DNA from 3 places in the Yokenella regensburgei genome. Region 2 is predicted to be linked to each of the others. Evidence: predicted binding sites of a transcription regulator. Region 2 holds the regulator's gene; each other region holds the start of a gene.
The links. Region 2 encodes CRP, which controls carbon source genes, mostly activating them, when cyclic AMP is high. Its sites were predicted from a motif close to ATGTGANNNNNNTCACAT; they were not measured.
Positions count from the first base shown of each region.

Region 1: the regulator CRP is predicted to act here: its motif matches at 2,150-2,167, upstream of epd (erythrose-4-phosphate dehydrogenase).
Region 3: the regulator CRP is predicted to act here: its motif matches at 2,396-2,413, upstream of aaeR (HTH-type transcriptional activator AaeR).

Region 1 is NZ_RBIZ01000004.1:381,411-385,970, reverse strand. Features, by position in the region: gene tkt (transketolase) at 1-1,979, shown strand, start outside; gene epd (erythrose-4-phosphate dehydrogenase) at 2,361-3,380, shown strand; gene pgk (phosphoglycerate kinase) at 3,429-4,560, shown strand, end outside.
Region 2 is NZ_RBIZ01000006.1:13,118-17,677, reverse strand. Features, by position in the region: gene C7387_RS18175 (YccS/YhfK family putative transporter) at 1-1,866, opposite strand, end outside; gene crp (cAMP-activated global transcriptional regulator CRP) at 1,921-2,553, opposite strand; gene C7387_RS18165 (OsmC family protein) at 2,857-3,261, shown strand; gene C7387_RS18160 (phosphoribulokinase) at 3,313-4,182, opposite strand; gene C7387_RS18155 (YheU family protein) at 4,218-4,436, opposite strand; gene C7387_RS18150 (hydrolase) at 4,433-4,560, opposite strand, start outside.
Region 3 is NZ_RBIZ01000004.1:703,133-707,692, reverse strand. Features, by position in the region: gene fucK (L-fuculokinase) at 1-230, shown strand, start outside; gene fucU (L-fucose mutarotase) at 248-670, shown strand; gene fucR (L-fucose operon activator) at 722-1,441, shown strand; gene aaeR (HTH-type transcriptional activator AaeR) at 1,449-2,378, opposite strand; gene aaeX (p-hydroxybenzoic acid efflux pump operon protein AaeX) at 2,513-2,716, shown strand; gene aaeA (p-hydroxybenzoic acid efflux pump subunit AaeA) at 2,724-3,656, shown strand; gene aaeB (p-hydroxybenzoic acid efflux pump subunit AaeB) at 3,662-4,560, shown strand, end outside.

The sequences.
Region 1 (4,560 bases), on a different contig from region 2:
AAGAGCTTGCCAATGCTATTCGTGCGTTGAGCATGGACGCAGTACAAAAAGCCAAGTCTGGTCACCCGGGTGCCCCGATGGGCATGGCTGACATTGCCGAAGTCCTGTGGCGTGATTTCCTGAACCACAACCCGCAGAACCCAGCCTGGGCAGACCGCGACCGTTTCGTGCTGTCCAATGGCCACGGCTCTATGCTGATTTATAGCCTGCTGCACCTCACCGGCTACGACCTGCCGATGTCTGAGCTGATGAACTTCCGTCAGCTGCACTCCAAAACGCCGGGCCACCCGGAAGTGGGTTACACCGCCGGTGTTGAGACCACTACGGGTCCGCTGGGTCAGGGTATTGCCAACGCCGTAGGTATGGCTATCGCAGAGAAAACCCTGGCAGCACAGTTTAACCGTCCGGGTCACGACATCGTTGATCACTTCACCTACGCCTTCATGGGCGATGGCTGCATGATGGAAGGTATCTCCCACGAAGTGTGCTCCCTGGCGGGCACCCTGAAACTGGGCAAACTGGTTGCGTTCTACGACGACAACGGTATCTCCATTGACGGTCACGTTGAAGGCTGGTTCACCGACGATACCGCGAAGCGCTTTGAAGCCTACGGCTGGCACGTTGTGCGTGGCGTAGACGGTCATGACGCGGCCGCTATCAAACGTGCGGTTGAAGAAGCGCGTGCAGTGACCGACAAACCGTCCCTGCTGATGTGCAAAACCATTATCGGTTTCGGTTCTCCGAACAAAGCCGGTACTCACGACTCCCACGGCGCGCCGCTGGGTGATGCGGAAGTTGCTGCAACTCGTGAACAGCTGGGCTGGAAATACGCTCCGTTCGAAATCCCGTCTGAAATCTATGCGCAGTGGGATGCTAAAGAAGCAGGCCAGGCGAAAGAATCTGCCTGGAACCAGAAGTTCGCTGCTTATGCGAAAGCCTTCCCGCAGGAATCCGCTGAATTTACCCGTCGTATGAAGGGCGAAATGCCGGCTGACTTCGCGGCGAAAGCGCAGGAGTGGATTGCTAAGCTGCAGGCTAACCCGGCGAAAATCGCCAGCCGTAAAGCTTCTCAGAACGCGATTGAAGCCTTTGGCCCGCTGTTGCCTGAGTTCCTCGGCGGTTCCGCTGACCTGGCACCTTCTAACCTGACCCTGTGGTCTGGTTCTAAGCCAATCAACGAAGATGCGGCGGGTAACTACATCCATTACGGCGTGCGCGAATTCGGTATGACCGCTATCGCTAACGGTATCTCCCTGCACGGTGGTTTCCTGCCGTACACCTCCACCTTCCTGATGTTCGTCGAGTACGCGCGTAACGCGGTACGTATGGCTGCGCTGATGAAGCAGCGTCAGGTGATGGTTTACACCCATGACTCTATCGGTCTTGGCGAAGATGGCCCGACTCACCAGCCGGTTGAGCAGATTGCCTCTCTGCGCGTGACGCCGAACATGAGCCTGTGGCGTCCGTGTGACCAGGTTGAATCTGCTGTGGCATGGAAATATGGCGTTGAGCGTCACGATGGCCCGACCGCGCTTATCCTCTCCCGTCAGAACCTGGCACAGCAGGATCGTACCGAGAAACAGCTGGCGGATATCGCTCGCGGTGGTTACGTGCTGAAAGATTGCGACGGTCAGCCGCAGCTTATCTTCATCGCGACCGGCTCTGAAGTTGAGCTGGCGGTTGCCGCGTGGGAAAAACTGACTGCCGAAGGCGTGAAAGCGCGCGTGGTCTCCATGCCGTCTACCGACGCGTTCGAGAAGCAGGATGCCGCGTACCGTGAATCCGTACTGCCGAAAGCCGTTTCTGCCCGTGTGGCCATTGAAGCGGGTATCGCTGACTACTGGTTCAAATACGTGGGCCTGAACGGCGCTATCGTCGGCATGACCACCTTCGGTGAATCAGCTCCGGCGGAACAGCTGTTCGTTGAGTTCGGCTTCACCGTCGAAAACGTAGTCGCGAAAGCGAAAGAACTGCTGTAATCGTTTGCAGGGGCAGGCTTTAGCCCGCCCTCTGACCCTCTCCTCATGGGCGAGGGGCAAACACAAAAAACGGTAGCCATTGGGTTACCGTTTTGTTTTTTCCTCACCTCCGCTTCCTGTTCCTGCTATTCCTGAATCTCTGAAATCGCCCGTCAATTATTCCAAAGAAAATGTGACGAATGTCAGATAACTGGCTTCTTTGTCTGGACAATCATTCCTTTTATTCTTGGTTTCGCTTATTCTAGCTGAACCGTTTCAGTCGATTAAATGTTCGACAAATAATCAATCAGTCGCAGTTTGTGACAGGCAAGGTTTCCCTCAGGGCGTGGCTGCATTACTCTGTTTGCCACCTCAAATCAGGGAAAGTCTAGCGAGAGACCTATGACCGTACGCGTAGCGATTAATGGCTTTGGTCGCATCGGGCGTAACGTGGTTCGTGCACTGTATGAATCCGGACGCCGGGCGGAAATCACCGTGGTGGCAATCAATGAGCTTGCCGATGCTACCGGCATCGCGCATTTATTGAAGTACGACACCAGCCACGGCCGCTTTGCCTGGGATGTCCGTCAGGAGAACGAGCAACTGTACGTCGGTGACGATGCAATTCGTCTGCTCCACGAGCGCAGTATTGATGCGCTGCCGTGGCGGGAGCTGGGTGTGGATGTCGTACTCGACTGCACCGGCGTGTATGGCACTCGTGAAGACGGTGAAGCGCACCTCGCGGCTGGCGCGAAGAAAGTGCTCTTTTCTCATCCCGGCAGCAACGATCTTGACGCCACCGTCGTCTTTGGTGTGAACCAGGACGAGCTTCGCGCCGAGCATCGCATTGTCTCCAACGCCTCCTGTACTACAAACTGCATAATCCCCGTTATCAAATTGTTAGATGATGCTTTTGGCATCGAGTCGGGGACGGTAACTACCATTCACTCTGCCATGCACGATCAGCAGGTGATTGACGCTTATCATCCGGATTTGCGCCGTACGCGTGCCGCGAGTCAGTCCATCATTCCGGTTGATACAAAACTGGCGGCGGGGATCACCCGTATTTTCCCGCAGTTTAATGACCGTTTTGAAGCGATTGCGGTGCGAGTTCCAACGATAAATGTGACGGCGATCGACCTTAGCGTGACGGTGAAAAATCCGGTAAAATCCTGTGAAGTCAACAGCTTGCTGCAAAAAGCAGCGCTGGGAGCATTTCATGGTATAGTTGACTATACGGAATTGCCGTTGGTCTCCACCGATTTTAACCACGATCCGCACAGCGCCATCGTTGATGGAACGCAGACGCGAGTGAGTGGTGCGCACCTCATCAAAACGCTGGTCTGGTGTGATAATGAATGGGGCTTTGCCAACCGAATGCTCGACACCACGTTGGCGATGGCAGCTATTGGTTTCAGGTAAGACGCGAATGCGTCTGCAAAACTTTATGAATCAATGAGAGGATTCACCATGTCTGTAATTAAGATGACCGATCTGGATCTGGCTGGCAAACGCGTTTTCATCCGTGCGGATCTGAACGTGCCGGTTAAAGAAGGGAAAGTGACCAGCGACGCGCGTATCCGTGCATCTCTGCCGACCATCGAACTGGCCCTGAAACAAGGCGCGAAAGTGATGGTTACCTCCCACCTGGGTCGTCCGACCGAAGGCGAGTACAACGAAGAATTCTCTCTGCTTCCGGTAGTTAACTACCTGAAAGAAAAACTTTCCAGCCCGGTTCGCCTGGTGAAAGACTACCTCGACGGCGTTGACGTTGCTGCTGGTGAACTGGTGGTTCTGGAAAACGTTCGCTTCAACAAAGGCGAGAAAAAAGACGACGAAGCGCTGTCTAAGAAATACGCTGCACTGTGCGACGTGTTCGTGATGGATGCATTCGGTACCGCGCACCGCGCGCAGGCCTCTACCCACGGTATCGGCAAATTTGCTGATGTTGCTTGTGCAGGCCCGCTGCTGGCCGCTGAGCTTGACGCTCTGGGTAAAGCGCTGAAAGAACCGGCTCGCCCGATGGTTGCTATCGTCGGTGGTTCTAAAGTTTCTACCAAACTGACCGTTCTGGATTCTCTGTCCAAAATCGCTGACCAGCTGATCGTCGGCGGCGGTATCGCTAACACCTTCGTTGCCGCTCAAGGCCACAACGTGGGTAAATCCCTGTACGAAGCAGACCTGGTTGACGAAGCTAAACGCCTGCTGACGACCTGCGATATCCCGGTTCCGACTGACGTTCGCGTGGCGACCGAGTTCTCTGAAACCGCCACCGCGACCCTGAAATCTGTTAACGACATCAAAGATGAAGAGCAGATCCTGGACCTCGGTGATGTTTCTGCACAGAAACTGGCAGATATCCTCAAAAATGCCAAAACCATTCTGTGGAATGGCCCGGTTGGCGTGTTCGAGTTCCCGAACTTCCGTAAAGGTACCGAAATCGTGGCTAACGCCATTGCTGACAGCGACGCGTTCTCTATCGCAGGCGGCGGTGACACGCTGGCCGCTATCGACCTGTTCGGTATCTCTGACAAGATTTCCTACATCTCCACTGGCGGCGGCGCATTCCTCGAATTCGTGGAAGGTAAAGTACTGCCAGCAG
Region 2 (4,560 bases):
ACAACGCTGCAGTGCAATTTCACAGGATTGCAGATAACGTTCGGTCAGCTCTGGCGTCAGGCAGTTATGCTCGCGGGCAAGCGTCGTCATGGCATTGATGTGCTCGACGATAAACTGGCTATGGGTTACCCACAGTTTCATATCTTCCAGATATTGAGTGTTAAAACCGGGCTCGTGCATGGCCTGATTGAGCGAGTTGAACAGCGCATTGTGCGCCTGATTGACCCGCATTCGCTGGTAGGCGAGCGCCGGTGCCTGCGGATCGTCGCTCAGGATCAAGCGAATGGCTTCCTGATCGGCCTCCAGCGCATCCTGGGCGTTTTTACGTAGCAGGCCGGTCTGCCACTGTGGCCACAGCCACACCATGCCGCCGAAGGCTATCAGACAGCCAATGATGGTATCGATGAAGCGAGCGACAATAAACTGCTCACCGTTCAGGGTCAGAAGCTGGATGGTGTATACCGCGGTCACCGTAAAGCCCACCGTCGCCCAACCGTAGTTCTTACGAATAATCAGATAGCTGACCAGCGTGATGATGAGCATCGCACTTAGCGTATAGCCTTCCGGGACGTGGAAGTGCAGGGTACTTCCCACAATCACCAGTCCGGCGAGGGTACCGATTGCACGGTGGACGATCCTCACCCGCGTCGCGCCATAACCGTTCTGGGTGACCAGCAGGATGGTCATCAGGATCCAGTACGGTTTTGGCAGGTGCAGGGCGGCACCCATCAGGCTCGCGATGCTCAGCATCACGCTGATACGTGCGGCGCTGCGCAGCGCCGACGACTTCAGCGACAGATAGCTTCTCAGTGCCGGAATAACCGGCAGGCGACGCTCTTTGTCAGCCATCAGATTACGAGGGTAGAGCGGGCGCTGGGTGCGAAGAACGCGCGCGATACGGCTGAAATGCCAGGCGCAGAACTGGCCTACCGGATTGTCCGGATGCTGGCGTGCGATTTTCTCCAGCGCGCCAAGCTGCTTATCCATCGTGAAGCGGTGCGGGTAGCGGTGATAAAGAATATCGTCAGCAAGCTCGCGCAGCCGCGCTGCAATGGTCTGGGCATTCCAGCGGATAACCGCTTCGGCGTGGCTGCGCTCCACCAGTTTCTGCACCTCTTCCGGCTGATGCAGGCTGACGGAGATATGCTCTTGTAAATCGAGCCCCATCTGGAATACCCGCAGCAGCCGTTTGTAATCGCGATTTTTGTTGGCTGCCAGCATGTGCAATTGCTGGTAACACTGGCTTATCAGATCGACCGCTTTTTGCTGGCGGTTGAGCAGCGGCGGCAGCGCGGTGGTCGGGTCGGTGTGCTGGGTAAGCAGGCTGTACTTCGCTTCACAGTAGTCGGCAAGCTGGCGATACAGCAGGCTCAGGGATTCACGCAGCGGCTGCTCTTTCCACATCCAGAACCAGAACCAGTTAAAGAGCCCGTACCACAGAGTACCCAGCGCATACAGCAGCAGCGGCTGCCAGACCGGCATATTTCCAGCCAGGCTTAGGGTGAAGATGGAGGCAATCAGCGACGCGGGCAGCAGGCGGGCGTGCAGGGCGCTAATCTCAGCCGTCACGCCAAGTATCATCGTCAAGCCGGTCAGGATGAGCGGCAGGGGGATGTCTTTTGCCAGCAGGAGCTGGACTATCAGGCTGCAAACGGCAAACAGCGTGCCGCCGACGACCAGGCGTTTAAAAAAGCGTTTATGCGGCGTGTCGAGGCCGGCAATGTTGCAGCAGGCAGGAACGAGGGAGAACAGCAGACCCTGCTGGAGATGGCCGAGAATCAGACCCACAGCCACAGGAAGACACAACACCAGCGTTTGCCGCAGTGCGTAGTTAACTTCCGGGTGATAGATAAGCCTGCGCCACATGGGTGATAAAACAAAAACGGCGCGCGAGGTAGGTTGCGCGCCGTCTGGCATGATTTAGCGGGTACCGTAAACCACGATGGTTTTACCGTGTGCGGAGATCAGATTCTGATCTTCCAGCATTTTCAGAATACGACCCACGGTTTCACGGGAGCAGCCCACGATCTGACCGATTTCCTGACGAGTGATTTTGATCTGCATCCCGTCCGGGTGAGTCATGGCGTCCGGCTGTTTCGCCAGGTTCAGCAGCGTCTGCGCGATGCGGCCCGTTACGTCCAGGAAGGCGAGGTTGCCCACTTTCTCAGACGTTACCTGCAGACGGCGAGCCATCTGAGAAGAGAGACGCATCAGGATGTCCGGGTTTACCTGGATCAGCTGACGGAATTTTTTGTATGAAATTTCAGCGACTTCACAAGCCGTTTTAGCACGCACCCAGGCGCTACGTTCCTGGCCTTCTTCAAACAGGCCTAATTCACCGATGAAATCGCCCTGGTTGAGGTAAGAGAGGATCATCTCTTTACCTTCTTCATCCTTGATGAGTACAGCCACGGAGCCTTTCACGATGTAATACAACGTTTCTGCTTTTTCACCCTGGTGAATAAGCGTGCTCTTCGACGGGTACTTATGAATGTGGCAATGAGACAAGAACCATTCGAGAGTCGGGTCTGTTTGCGGTTTGCCAAGCACCATGCGCGATTATCCTCTGTTATAAGCTGTCTCCAGCGGCATTAGTCTTTCTGCCCCTGGGTTGCAATCGAATTCTTCCCGCTACCTGGGAAGTGGGCTGACGGTATATTCAGCAGCCTTATGTGATGTCCTCTGCAGACATGTCATTTATCAATGTAACACTGTTGCATCCCGAATGTTTTAGCATAGCTTTCGCCGCATGTCTCCTGGTGTCTCGCTTCAGCATGATGCACGTCGCCTTCCATTGCGAGAAATGTTATGTGCGCGTAATCTGTGAAGAAAATTGCAACTCAGGAGTTAAAAAATATGCAAGCGCGTGTGAAATGGGTTGAAGGGTTAACCTTCCTTGGTGAGTCGGCTTCGGGTCATCAGATTTTGATGGATGGCAACTCTGGAGATAAAGCACCAAGCCCGATGGAAATGGTGCTGATGGCGGCGGGCGGATGCAGCGCCATCGACGTGGTCTCTATTCTGCAAAAAGGCCGCCAGGCCGTGACGGATTGTGAAGTGAAGCTGACTTCTGAGCGCCGTGATGAGGCTCCGCGCCTGTTCACCCACATCAATCTGCACTTCATCGTGACCGGTAAAGATCTGAAAGATGCAACCGTCTCTCGCGCGGTGGATCTGTCTGCTGAGAAGTATTGCTCGGTGGCATTGATGCTGGAAAAAGCCGTCAACATCACGCATTCCTATGAGGTTGTTGAAGGCTGATGTTAATACGGGTGGTCACTCACCCCCTTCCCGGCGGAAGAGGGGTGAGGTTTATCCGATTTTTTTCCCTTCCATGATTCGCTGTACCAACGGCGCCATGATCAGCTCCATCGCCAGCCCCATTTTCCCGCCCGGTACCACCAGAGTATTCATATGTGAAATGAACGAGCCCTGCAGCATAGCCAACAGCCATGGGTAGTCGATTCCCGCCAGATTACGGAAATGAATGACCACGAAGCTCTCATCAAGCGAAGGAATCCCTTTTGCGGCAAACGGGTTCGAGGTATCGACGGTCGGGACGCGCTGGAAGTTAATGTGGGTGCGGGAAAACTGCGGAGTAATGAAGTTGATGTAGTCCTCCATTGAGCGCACCACGGAATCCATCACTGCCTCACGCGAATGACCGCGCTCGCCGGTGTCGCGCACCAGCTTTTGGATCCACTCAAGGTTGACGATGGGCACCACGCCGACCAGCAGATCGACATGACGGGCGACATCCTGATCCTTTGTCACTACGCCGCCGTGCAGGCCTTCATAGAACAAGACGTCGGTAGGTTCGGGCAACGGCTGCCACGGCGTGAAGGTGCCTGGCACCTGGTCCCAGGGGACCGCTTCATCATAGGTATGCAGGTATTTACGCGACTGGCCTTTACCGCTCAGGCCGTACTCGTGGAAGGTTTGTTCGAGCAGGCTAAAGTCATTGGCTTCCGGGCCAAAATAGCTGATGTGCTTTCCCAGGTCGCGCGCCTTACGGATAGCCATATCCATTTCCGGCCGCGTGTAGCGATGAAAGCTGTCGCCCTCAACCTCCGCGGCGCGGAGCTTGAGCTGGGAGAAAATCTTACGAAATGCGAGGCTGGTGGTTGTGGTTCCGGCACCGCTGGAGCCCGTGACTGCAATAACCGGGTGTTTGGCCGACATAGCGAACAGCTCCCTGAGTCAATGGTGATGGAGGGTCAGCCGTTAAACTGCTTGCGCGACATAATATTGACGGTCTCGTGCAGTTCGGACCACACCAGCACGGCCTCACCGCTTTGCAGCTGTTGTTTAACGTCGGCGACCTTATCTTTTAATGAACGTTCATGTTCACCATAGTCGGTGCCTTCGCGCAAGACAAAACTTTCGATCAGGTTTTCGAGCGCTTCCGGGCTCAGGTCCTGCCAGGGGATCATCATGCTTGTGCCCTCAGCCAGCGGGTTAACCAGTCGGGAATGCGCTTTTCGAGCCACATTTCCGGTTTACGCAGGGTGCCACCCACAAAGCCGACGTGGCCGCCGTGCTCCGTCAGTTGATACTCAA
Region 3 (4,560 bases), on a different contig from region 2:
GTTCACGCAATACGCTGTGGAACCAGATGAAAGCCGATGTGCTCGGGATCCCCGTTAAGGTGCTGGATGATGCCGAAACAACGGTCTCGGGGGCGGCAATGTTTGCCTGGTTCGGTGTTGGGGAATTCCGCTCGCCGGAACAGGCGCGTGATCAGGTGTGTTACCAGTACCGTTATTACTACCCGGAAACATCGCCAGTGGCTCTGCCTGAACTGGTATACCGGAACTAATGTGCAAGGAGAGTGACATGTTAAAAACCATATCGCCGCTGATTTCGCCCACGCTGTTAAAGGTGCTGGCGGAGATGGGGCACGGTGATGAGATTATCTTCGCCGATGCGCATTTCCCGGCCCATAGCCTGGGACCGCAGGTGATTCGTGCCGATGGGCTGGCGGTGAGCAGCCTGCTGGCGGCGGTGATCCCGCTTTTCGAACTCGATGCCTATGCGCCGCCGCTGGTGATGATGGCGGCGGTCGATGGCGACACGCTCGATCCCACCGTTGAAGCCCGCTATCGGGATGCGCTGGCAGGGGAAAAGCCCTGCCCGGAGATCCTGCGCATCGGCCGCTTTGCGTTCTATGAGCGCGCGCAGCGTGCCTTTGCGATCGTAATCACAGGTGAGTGCGCGAAGTACGGCAATATCCTGTTAAAGAAAGGAGTTACGCCGTAATCTCTGCGAAGCCACGACGGGCAGGCGATAACGTGAGACGGGAGAGACGGAATGAAACTGGCGCGCCAGCAGGCTATTATCGAGTTATTAGTCCAGCATGAGAGCCTGACGACGGAGGATCTCGCCGCGCGGTTGGGTGTCAGTAAGGAAACGATTCGCCGGGATCTGAGCGAGCTGCAGGAGCGGGGTAAGATCCTGCGCAGCTACGGGCGGGCCAAAACCATTCGCCGCGACAGCCAGGACAGCGGCGATCCGTTTCACATCCGCCTGAAAAGCCACTATGCGCATAAAGCTGATATCGCTCGTGAAGCGCTGTCGTGGATAGACGAAGGCATGGTGATTGCGCTGGATGCCAGCTCCACCTGCTGGTATCTGGCGCGCCAATTGCCGGACGTTAATCTCACCGTGTTTACCAATAGCCACCCGATTTGCCATGAGTTAAGTAAGCGTGAGCGGATAACGCTTATCAGCTCCGGTGGCAAGCTTGAGCGAAAGTACGGCTGCTATGTTAACCCGGCGCTGCTTTCACAGGTGAAGTCGCTGGAGATCGATCTATTTGTTTTTTCCTGCGAGGGGGTCGACGCCCAGGGCGTGCTGTGGGAATCCAACGTTTACAACGCTGATTTTAAGTCACTGCTGCTGCGAAGAGCACAGCAGTCGCTGCTGCTCATCGATAAAAGCAAATTCAACCGCGCCGGAGAGGTGATGATCGGTAACATCGGCGACGTTACTCAGCTTATCTCCGACGCACAAGGCGATTACGCCCCCTGATGGCGCACTACTGTAACTCTCCGCGCCCCGACATTCCTTTGTAGCGCTCACCCACCTCAACAAAATATTCGGTCATGGCGTTGATGCAGACCTGTACCTTCAGAGGCAGTTTGTCTTTTTCGGTATACAGCGCGTAGACCGGCCGCGGATCCGACTGGTAGCGCGGCAGCAGGATCTCGAGGATCCCCTGATTGATTTCATTGATCACCCACATCAGCGGCACGAGGGCGATCCCGACCCCCGCCACCAGCCAGCGGCTAATGGTCATCGGATCGTTTGTGACGAAACGCCCGTGAGGGCTCAGGCGGGTGGTTATTCCTTCCGGCGCTATCAACTCAAAGTCGTTGTGCGGGCGCACGCTATACTCAAGCCAGGAGTGATTGGCGAGATCGGCGGGTTTCTCCGGTATTCCGGCCTGCTGCAGATAACTTTTTGCCGCGCATAGCACCATCGGCATCGAGCCCAGCCGGCGGGAGAACAGGCTGGAATCCTGCAGTGCGCCCACGCGGATAACCAGATCCAGACCATCGGCGATAAGATCCGGTGCCGGGATCCCGGTGACCAGATTCACCGTGAGCCCTGGATACTCTTTCAGCATCTCGGCGGTGATATTGGCGAGGACATTTTGCGCCATGGTGGAAGAACAACCAATGCGCAGCGTGCCGATCGGGGTGTTATTAAATGAGTAGAGCTGTTCGTGCACGTCCTGCACTTCATGCAGCATGCGGCGGCAGCCCTGATAGTAAATTTTTCCGGCTTCGGTGAGGCCAATGCTGCGGGTGCTACGGTTGAGCAGCTTGACCTGCAGCTCATCTTCCAGTTTTGACACGGTCTGGCTGATAGAAGAAACGCTCATCTGGAGCTGTCGTGCCGCCGCGGTGAAGGAGCCAAACTCGACCACTTTGGCGAACACCGTCATGCGTTTTAGTCGTTCCATTATTCACTCTGGCTTAAAAGTGATTTAGATCACATATTATAGATAAGGGGATCACTGTTACGTTAATATACTGTTAGCTGGATAAGAAAAACACCCGCTAACCTGCTCCCGCATTCTCGCTAATCAAGGTCAACATGAGTCTGTTTCCCGTCATCGTGATTTTCGGCTTGTCGTTTCCGCCGATCTTCTTTGAGTTGCTGTTGTCGCTGGCCATCTTCTGGCTGGTGCGACGGGTGCTGATCCCGACCGGGATCTATGATTTTGTCTGGCACCCTGCGCTGTTTAATACTGCGCTGTACTGCTGTCTTTTTTATCTGATATCGCGCTTGTTCGTTTGAGGTCGCTGTGAAAACACTAACAAGAAAAATCTCCCGTACAGCCATCACCCTGATACTGGTTATCCTGGCATTCATCGCCATTTTTCGCGCCTGGGTTTACTACACGGAATCGCCGTGGACGCGCGATGCGCGCTTCAGCGCTGACGTTGTCGCTATTGCCCCGGATGTCGCCGGTCTCATTACCGAGGTTAACGTCAAGGATAACCAACTGGTTAAGAAAAACCAGGTGCTGTTTGTTATCGACCAACCCCGTTACCAGAAAGCGCTTGAAGAAGCCGAAGCCGACGTGGCCTATTACCAGGTGCTGGCAAACGAGAAGCGTCGCGAAGCGGGTCGTCGTAATCAGCTCGGTGTTCAGGCCATGTCGCGTGAAGAGATTGACCAGGCGAATAACGTTCTGCAAACCGTTCAGCATCAGCTGGCGAAAGCCCAGGCTTCGCGTGACCTGGCGCGTCTGGATCTCGAGCGTACCACCATTCGTGCGCCATCCGACGGCTGGATAACCAACCTCAACGTCTATACCGGCGAATTTATCACCCGTGGCTCTGCGGCGGTGGCGTTGGTAAAAGAGGGCTCATTCTACGTGATGGCTTACATGGAAGAGACCAAACTTGAGGGTGTGCGACCGGGCTACCGGGCCGAAATCACCCCGCTCGGCAGTTCAGTGGTGATCCGCGGTAGCGTCGACAGCGTGGCTGCAGGTGTCACTAACGCCAGTAGCAGTAACGATGTGAAAGGGATGGCAACCGTTGATTCCAACCTTGAGTGGGTGCGTCTTGCTCAACGCGTACCGGTGCGTATTCACCTTGATGAGCAGCGTGGGAATCTATGGCCTGCCGGTACCACCGCAACGGTGGTTATTACCGGGCCGAAAGACCGCGACGCGCGTGAGATGACCTTCTTCCAGAAGATGGCGCTGCGCCTGCGTGAGTTTGGTTAATCGCAATGGGTATTTTCAGCATTGCCAACCAGCATATTCGCTTTGCGCTGAAGCTTGCCTGCGCCGTCGTGCTGGCGCTGTTTGTGGGCTTTCATTTTGAGCTGGAAACCCCGCGCTGGGCGGTGCTGACCGCCGCAATCGTCGCGGCAGGACCGGCGTTTGCCGCCGGTGGTGAACCCTACTCCGGGGCCATTCGCTATCGCGGAATGTTGCGAATTATCGGGACCTTTATCGGCTGTATTGCGGCGCTGACCATTATTATTCTGATGATCCGTGCACCGTTGCTGATGGTACTGGTGTGCTGCGTGTGGGCAGGCTTTTGTACCTGGATCTCTTCGCTGGTCCGCGTGGAAAACTCCTACGCCTGGGGGCTTGCCGGGTATACCGCACTCATCATCATTATCACTATCCAACCCAACCCCCTGCTGACGCCGCAGTTCGCCGTAGAGCGCTGCAGCGAGATTGTGATTGGTATCGTCTGTGCGATCGCCGCCGATCTGCTGTTTTCGCCGCGATCTATCAAACAGGAGATTGACCGGGAGCTCGATGCGCTGCTGGTAGCACAGTATCAGCTGATGCAGCTGTGTATTCGTCACGGTGATGGCGAAGAGGTTGATAAAGCCTGGAGCGCGCTGGTTCGTCGCACCCAGGCGCTGGAAGGGATGCGCAGCAACCTGCATATCGAATCGTCGCGTTGGGCGAAAGCCAATCGTCGCCTTAAAGCGCTGAACACGCTTTCACTGACCTTGATTACCCAGGCCTGCGAAACCTATTTGATCCAGAATACCCGCCCGGAGCTGATTACCGATAGCTGGCGTGAAATGTTTGAAGAGCCGGTCGATACGCCGCAGGAGGCTAACCGCCAGCTGAAACGGATGCGGCGGATCCTCGCCTGGACCGGGCA